Regions from separate parts of the Novosphingobium sp. BL-A-28-Hi1-0D genome, predicted to be linked through region 1. Evidence: predicted binding sites of a transcription regulator. Region 1 holds the regulator's gene; the other holds the start of a gene.
What was found. The regulator LexA, encoded in region 1, represses DNA repair genes until DNA is damaged. The targets are predictions, from matches to a motif close to GTTCCNCNCTTGTTCT.
Positions count from the first base shown of each region.

Region 1 (4,360 bases):
CGCGGGTGCGGGCACGCCTTATGCCCCCTGCCGCGCCGATGCTGCCTGGAGCCTACGATTTCGCCCGCGCCGCCTGGTTCGATGGATTGGCGGCCACGGGCAGCGTGATCGGCGAGGTTCGCGTCCTTGCCCCCTCGCACCGTGGCGCCACGCTGCGTGGCCTGCAGAAGAGTCTTGCCGACCATGTACGGTCCCGCCTTGGCGGATCGGCCGGGACCATTGCCGCCGCCTTCGCCAGCGGCGATCGCGGCGCCATCGCCGAGAGTGACGAGGACGCCATGCGCGACGCAGGCCTGACGCACCTGCTGTCTATCAGCGGCCTTCACGTCAGCGCGCTGGTCGGCGCGGTCTACTGGATCGTCGCGCGCCTGCTCGCGCTCGTACCATGGATAGCCCTGCGCATCCGCGTGCCGCTAGCAGCCGCCTTGGCCGGGGCGCTTGCGGGCCTCGCCTACACCTTGCTCACGGGAGCCGAAGTTCCGACGATCCGCTCCTGCATCGGGGCGCTGCTGGTCCTCGCTGCACTGGCGCTCGGACGTGACCCCCTTTCTCTGCGCATGGTCGCGGTTGGTGGACTTGTCGTGATGCTGTTCTGGCCCGAAGCCGTGCTCGGCCCCAGTTTCCAGATGAGCTTTGCCGCGGTGATCGCGATCATCGCCTTCCACTCAAGCGCGCCCGTGAAGGCCTTCCTGACCGGCGAACACCACGGCCCGCTCGTGCGCATGGCGCGCAGCCTGATTCTCCTGCTGGTCACCGGTTTGGTCATCGAACTCGCCCTGATGCCGATCGGCCTGTTCCACTTCCACCGCGCAGGTGTCTACGGTTCGCTGGCCAACGTCATCGCCATCCCGCTGACCACCTTTGTCACCATGCCGCTGATCGGTACCGCCCTGATGCTGGATCTTGGGGATGCGGGCGCCCCGGTCTGGTGGCTTGTCGGCAAGTCGCTCGACCTGCTGCTGGCGCTGGCGCACTTTGTCGCGGGACAGCCCGGCGCCGTCACGATGCTGCCGCCAGTTGCACCTTGGACCTTCATCCTCTTCCTGTCCGGGATGCTCTGGCTGGCACTTTGGACTGGGCGGGTCCGGCTGTGGGGCCTCGCTCCAACAGGCCTTGCGCTCGTTGCCATGGCCCTCACGCCGACGCCCGACATTCTTGTCACCGGCGATGGTCACCACGTCGGGATCACCGGTGCGGGGAACGACCTGATCGTACTGCGCATGGGGCGCGGCGAATACATGCGCGACAACCTGCTCGAACTGGCAGGAATGGAAGGCGAGTTGCGCCCGCTGGACGCGTGGCGCGAGGCTAGATGCAACGACGACTTTTGCGTCGCCCGATTGCTGCGCGGCGGGAGGCGCTTCACTCTCCTGATTACACGCAGCCGCAACTATATCGACGATCTTGCACTCGCCGCTGCATGCGAGCGCGCCGACATCGTTGTCGCCGACCGCCGCCTGCCGTTCTCCTGCCGACCAAGGATGCTTAAGGCCGACCGGACCTACCTCGCCACGACCGGCGGCCTGTCGATCAACCTGTCCAGCGGCCACATCCGCACTGTGGCTGAGACGCAAGGCCTGCAAGGCTGGTACCGTTGGCCCGAACCCCGCCCTGACCGAGGTAAGGGACCGGGGCCTGTCGTGGAGAAGTCAACAGGCCCCGGCTCATCAGGTCACGGCAGGACCCAGCGCACCGAGCCGCTGTAGCTCCCGCTCGTCGGCATGCCATCGCCACCGAGTGCCGGGACGAAACGGGCGCGAGCGCTTACCTTGGCGCAAGTTGCCGCATCGAGATCCGCCGAACCGCTCGATCCGGTGATCTCGCAACCCGTCACCTTGCCATCGGCTCCGATGGTCAGGCGGAACCGCGTGAGCCCCTCGCGCTCCTCGCGAATTGCGGCGCTGGGATAGTCGCGATCCGAAACCCACGATCCGGGCGAGCCCTTCGGGGCCGCTGAACGCAACGCAAAGCTTGCCGAGGGCGAGGGCTTTACGTCAGGCGGCGTAAGAGGTCCGATGTCGACAGGTGCGATCGGGGTAATGTCCACCGGACGGATGCCGATGCCGGGATCGACCGGGCCTAGCGAGATATCCGGCTTGGGCGCGACCAGCGGGCGGGTCTCCGGCTTGATCGCTGGCTTGATGTCAGGTGGCGGCGCGATCGGTGTCACCGTTACCTCGTCGTCCTTCCACTGCTGCGCGACCAGCCGGTCCTTGATGATATGAACCATGCCGCTCGCGAAGCCCGAAGCGATGGCCCAGATCGCTACCCCGTGGAGCAGGCCCACCGCGATGAAGGTCTGCGTCTGCCGGCGTCTCGTATTTTCAACTGCATAAGCCATTGGCAACACCTCTTCCGTTGCCGACGCCCCATCTGATGGCAGGCCGTCCCGGAAGGGGCGCCCCGTGCGGGGCATTCGGTAACAACGGAAACTACACCTGCGAAGCCGTGCGTGCCAGAAAAATCTCAACCAAATTGATTGATATTAGGCATAGCGGATTGGCAGAGTAAGAAAAGCCGCTCGCGAGTTACCCCGCGAACGGCCCTTTTCATTTCGAGAACGCTCGATCGCCGCGAACCGGCGGCGGACTGCGTCGTCAGTGATACCGCCGCAGCAACCCGGCCAGCTTGCCCTGCACGGCCACTTCGTCCGGCCGGTAGAACTGCGGATCATAGGCCGAGTTGGCCGGATCGAGCCGGATCATGCCCTTCTCGCGATGCAGATACTTCAGCGTCGCTTCCTCGCCCCGCACCAGCGCCACGACGATTTCGCCGTCGCGCGCGATGTCGGTCTTGCGGACAAGCGCATAGTCGCCGTCGAAAATCCCCGCCTCGACCATCGAGTCCCCTGAAACCTCGAGTGCGTAATGCTCACCTGCACCGAGCAGTGCAGCGGGAACGGGGAGAGTGGCGGTGGTTTCCAAGGCCTCGATCGGCACACCTGCCGCGATCTTGCCGTGGAGCGGCAGTTCGATCACGTCGTTCGCCGGAGCAGGTGCAACCTTTGCCGCCGGGCGCAGCGGTGTCACGACAGCGCTGGCTGCAACAGGTTCGCGCGCCAGAGCAGGCTTGCTCACCGCACTGTCAGGCTGGCGCAGCACTTCGAGCGCGCGGGCGCGATTGGGCAGACGGCGGATGAAGCCGCGTTCCTCAAGCGCCGAGATCAGGCGGTGGACGCCGGACTTTGACTTGAGATCGAGCGCCTCCTTCATTTCCTCGAACGAGGGGGAAATGCCGGATTCCTCCAAACGGACCTGAATGAAAGAGAGCAGTTCATGCTGCTTGCGCGTCAACATTGGCGGTTCTCCGCAGGTGAACGAATGCGGAACGGATAAGCAACCAATTACGACTCGTCAAGCAATTCCACCATTCTCGAGCAGGTAAACCGGAACATCCGTTCCTGCGGCTTTCGCCGCCGCTCCTGCTTCGCGCATGACCAGCGCGTTGGCGCGCGACAGCGGCGAGAGAGCGCCTGAATCCTGCAGCGAATCGAGGCTCACGCTTGCGCCGTCCCACCGCGCGCGCAGGAACTCCATCCGGCTTCCGCCCGCTGCCATCGGCGTCGCGAGGCGCGAGGGGATCGCGCGCGGCAGCGCATCGCGCGCGCCCAACCCTGCACGCAGCAGCGGCAACATGAACAGGAACGCGGTGACAAAGGCTGAAGCGGGATTTCCGGGCAGGCCGAGTATGATCTGGGATCCCCGCGTCGCCACCAGCAGGGGCTTGCCCGGCTTGATACCCACGCGCCAGAAATCGATCGACGCGCCCACCGACTCCAGCGCCGGACGGACCAGATCATGATCGCCGACCGATGCCCCGCCGCTGGTAACGATCACGTCGGCCTCCCGCTCGGCATCGAAAGCGCGGGCCAAGGCATTGAGATCATCGGCGACCGGGCCGCGATGGCGGACGTCGACCGGAAGCCCGCCGACCATTGCGCAGAGCATCGGGCCGTTGCTGGCGGGCAATTGGTGCAGTGCGGGCAGATGCCCCGGCGCGACGAGCTCGTCACCGCTGTCGATCACCGTGAGGCGCAGTCTGCGGCGGACCGGCAGGTGCGCGTGGCCTCCCGCGATGGCGAGCGCGATCTGAGCGGGGCCAATGCGCAGGCCCGCCTCGATCAGTACGGCGTCTTCAGCGAAGTCCATGCCGGCCGGGCGAACGTGGCGGATGGGCGGAACCGGTGGCTCGCCGGTGAGTCTCAGGAAATCGCCATCGCGCGCAGCATCTTCCTGCAACAGCACCATATCCGCGCCATAGGGCACGACAGCGCCAGTGCTGATCCGCACGGCTTCGCCTGTGCCCACCACGCCGCCAAACGGATGCCCCGCCGCGCTCTCCCCGATAACGCGCCACGGTC
Region 1 covers NZ_CM145502.1:3,324,860-3,329,219, reverse strand. Annotated here, with positions in the region: gene ACZ1JW_RS16060 (ComEC/Rec2 family competence protein) at 1-1,706, shown strand, start outside; gene ACZ1JW_RS16055 (energy transducer TonB) at 1,673-2,341, opposite strand; gene lexA (transcriptional repressor LexA) at 2,598-3,296, opposite strand; gene ACZ1JW_RS16045 (molybdopterin molybdotransferase MoeA) at 3,354-4,360, opposite strand, start outside.

Region 2 (4,360 bases), 890 kb from region 1:
GCAGCAACCGGCGGCTATCGCATCTCGGGCGATGGGGTGAATCAGTCCTTCTCGCGATCGGATGTGATCGCTTCCGGGCTTCGTCAGGTTGAGTTTCGCAAGGTAACCGGCAACACTTCGGAAAACCTTTTCCTGACGAGCAACTCCGGAGGAACCTGCTGCAGTTATGTTGGAGGCGGACTCTACGAAAAGTTGGTAAGCGGTTCTGGCCAGGTGTCTGCCACCGATCTTGCCTTTACCTACGGTTACCCATCGAGAGCGTCGCAGGTTCCAACGACTGGCAAGGCGCTTTTCGGCACTTTCCTGTTCGGCACGCTCGTCACGGATACGGCATATCGTCTCAGGGGGTCCGGCGTGGTCGTTGTGGACTTCGCGACCGGCCTTATCCGGACGCAGGGGCTCGCTCGCCAGACGCGCATTTATGACAACGCCGATCAGGAAGGTCCCGAATGGACCGGGAGTTCCCGCATCACTTCCGGTTCCAGCAGCTTTAATGGCGACTTCACGCTCGGAGGTGTGGCAGCAAAATGGGAGGGAGCCTTCTATGGCCCGTCCGGCAACGAAGTTGGGGCCACATTCCAAGGTCAGTCGCCAGACAACCGCGCTGCCTTTGTCGGCTTCATGATTGGCAATGCCGGACCGACCGCCGAACTCTACCGGTTCATTCCTGACCTCCCTTACGATGTGCTGTTCGAGACACAGGGTGCCAAGGTGCAGTTCCGCGTTATAGACGGCTCCTATACTTACATGCCCGGCTCATCGGAACAGGTTAGTCTCGCTGCCAAGGACATTGTGTCTGCAGAGTCCGATGCGCGCTATACCGTATACCGCAGAACCGTCGCGGATGGGACAGAGCAGCTCAAGCTGTTCAATCCCGGTAGTACCAATCCGGACATCAAGTTGTCCTATACGACCTTCGGCAATTTCAGGAAGACGATCTCGTCGGGATCGGGAACGATTGAACAGTCGTATTTCGCGGTCATGGGCGTTACTGGCCCGACAATCCTCGACAGCCCCCGGAACGGCAAGGCAACCTACAATGCGCAGATCTATGGCGATGCCCTTGCCGGCCTAAGTCCCCAAGTCCGGAAGGATCTAAGGGGATCTGCCACGTTTCTCGTGAACTTCGATGCAAGCACCTTCGAAGGTTCGATGCTGCCGATCCTGATCAATCGCACCACCGGGCAATCGCTTGCATACGATCCCATAGTCTTCACGAGCGGTTTCGCATCAGGACGGAGTTTCCTGTCCGATCTTTCGCAAAACAACGCGAAGGTGGGCTCCATGTCCGGGTTATTCTATGGACCTGATGGAGTTGAACTGGGCGGGCAATTCCAGTTCCGCATCACGGACGTCCACTTTACGGACTCGTCGGGCTTCAATCCGGTGCTGTCGGCTCAGGGTGTGGTCTTGGGCAAGCTCGTGCCCTGACCAACGCGCACGCCATACTTACCGCTCGCAGTACTCGTAGCGACCTTCGCGACAAGCTGCGACGGCGCGCCGCCACTCGGCCATGCGCTGCTCGTAATCGTCGCGTGCATCGGCACGGTCACGTTCGTCATCACGGCGATCCGCCATCCGCTCGTTATGCTCGCGCCCCTTGTGCGCCTTCCACGCCGCCCACCCTTGCGCATAACGCGCATCGCGCTCGCGCACCCTGGCCAGTTCCTGCTGGTTGAGCTTGCGGATAATGGCGCGGTCCCGTTCCCGTGCCGCCTGTGTGCGCATCTGTGGGTCATAGGGATCGTCGGCCAGCGCCACGCTCGGCACCGCAACCAGCGCCATCACCAGCGCGCCAAGGATAGTCCCCGTCTTCATGTCCCAGACCCTCATGTTATGAAGACTTGATCGCTCCGGACACGACTTGCGACAATCCGCCTTGCGCCGAACCGTTGGCAACCTGCCGCGTTGCCGACCCGCTTCGTCGCCATTGCCACTCCGACACTGCAGGCTTTCCCCCAAAGCCCGTATTGCACCGCACCCCCGCGCTCCCCACATGCGGAGACGCAGGGCAGGGGGCCTTGCCTCAATCGAACAAATATGGAACACCGCCGCGCATGTCTCTCACTACCATTTCCGTCCGCGGCGCTCGTGAACACAATCTCAAGGGGATCGACATCGATCTCCCGCGCGACAGCCTGATCGTCATCACCGGCCTGTCGGGCTCCGGCAAATCCAGCCTCGCGTTCGATACGATCTATGCCGAGGGCCAGCGCCGCTACGTGGAATCGCTGTCGGCCTATGCGCGCCAGTTCCTCGAGATGATGCAGAAGCCCGATGTCGAGCATATCGACGGCCTCTCGCCCGCCATCAGCATCGAGCAGAAGACCACCAGCCGCAACCCGCGCTCCACCGTGGCGACGGTCACCGAAGTCTATGACTACATGCGCCTGCTCTGGGCGCGCGTCGGCATCCCCTACAGCCCCGCCACCGGGGAGCCGATCTCGGCGCAGACCGTGTCGCAGATGGTCGACCGCGTCATGGCCCTGCCCGAAGGCACCCGCGCCTATCTCCTCGCCCCCGTCGTGCGCGGCCGCAAGGGCGAATACCGCCGCGAACTCGCCGAATGGCAGAAGGCCGGCTACACCCGCGTCCGCATCAACGGCGAAATGATGCCCATCGAGGACGCCCCCGCGCTCGACAAGAAGCTCAAGCACGACATCGAGGTGGTGGTCGACCGCATCGCCGTACGTGACGGCATCCAGACCCGCCTCGCCGACAGCTTCGAACAGGCCCTCAAGCTGGCCGACGGCCTCGCCTACGTCGATCTCGCCGATGGCCCCGTTCCCGGCCGTGAGGAAGAGGCGAAAGGCAAGGGCGGCATGAAGCGCACCGGCCTCCCGCCCAACCGCATCGTCTTCTCCGAAAAGTTCGCCTGCCCCGTCAGCGGCTTCACCATCGAGTCCATCGAACCGCGCCTCTTCTCGTTCAACGCCCCCCAGGGCGCGTGCCCGGCATGCGACGGCCTTGGCGAAAAGCTCCTGTTCGATCCGCAGCTCGTCGTCCCGAACGAGAACCTAAGCCTGAAGCAGGGCGCCGTCGTCCCCTGGGCCAAGAGCAACCCGCCGTCGCCCTATTACATGCAGGTCCTCGCCAGCCTCGCCGCGCATTTCGGCTTCAGCCTCGATACGCCGTGGGACCAGCTCTCCCCCGAGGTCAAGATTGTCATCCTCTATGGCACCGCCGGCAAGGCCGTGCCGCTCACCTTCATTGACGGCAAGAAGTCCTACACCGTCCAGAAGGCCTTCGAAGGCGTGATCGGCAACCTCAACCGCCGCATGCTGCAGACCGAGAGCGCCTGGATGCGCGAGGAGCTGTCCAAGTTCCAGACCGCTCAGGCCTGCGAGACCTGCGAAGGCAAGCGCCTCAAGCCCGAGGCGCTCAGCGTCAAGGTCGCAGGCGCCGATATCTCCTCCATCACCCGCCTCTCCGTCGCTGCCGCGGTCGAATGGTACGGCGCGCTCGATGAAAAGCTCACCAGCCAGCAGAGCCAGATCGCCAAGGCCATCCTCAAGGAAATCAACGAGCGCCTCGGCTTCCTCAACAACGTCGGCCTCGATTACCTCAACCTCGATCGCACCTCCGGCACCCTCTCGGGCGGCGAGAGCCAGCGCATCCGCCTCGCCAGCCAGATCGGCTCCGGCCTCTCGGGCGTGCTCTACGTGCTCGACGAACCGAGCATCGGCCTCCACCAGCGCGACAACGACCGCCTGCTCGAAACCCTCAAGCGCCTGCGCGATCTCGGCAACACCGTGATCGTGGTCGAGCATGACGAGGACGCCATCCGCACCGCCGATCACGTCGTCGATCTCGGCCCCGGCGCGGGCGTCCACGGCGGCGAGATCGTCGCGCAAGGGCGTTTGCAGGACATTCTCGACAACCCCAACAGCCTCACCGGCCAATACCTCACCGGCGCCCGCCGCATCGAAGTCCCCAAGCACCGCCGCAAGGGCAACGGCCTGTTCATCGGCGTGGAGGGCGCGCGCGCCAACAACCTCCAGAACGTCAGCGCGAAGATCCCGCTGGGCACCTTCACCTGCGTCACCGGCGTCTCCGGCTCGGGCAAGTCGAGCTTCACCATCGACACGCTCCACGCCGTCGCCGCCCGCACGCTGAACGGCGCGCGCGTGATCGCGGGCGCGCACGATCGCGTCACCGGGCTCGAACACTGCGACAAGGTGATCGAGATCGACCAGTCCCCCATCGGCCGCACCCCGCGCTCCAACCCCGCGACCTACACCGGCGCCTTCACCCTGATCCGTGACTGGTTCGCAGGGCTCCCCGAAAGCGCCGCGCGCGGCTACAAGGCGGGCCGCTTCAGCTTCAACGTCAAGGGCGGCCGCTGCGAGAAGTGCCAGGG
Region 2 covers NZ_CM145502.1:2,436,098-2,440,457, forward strand. Annotated here, with positions in the region: gene ACZ1JW_RS11990 (transferrin-binding protein-like solute binding protein) at 1-1,431, shown strand, start outside; gene ACZ1JW_RS11995 (hypothetical protein) at 1,450-1,818, opposite strand; gene uvrA (excinuclease ABC subunit UvrA) at 2,058-4,360, shown strand, end outside.
Region 2: a site for LexA is predicted at 2,032-2,047, ahead of uvrA (excinuclease ABC subunit UvrA). Genes of this name have one in related genera too.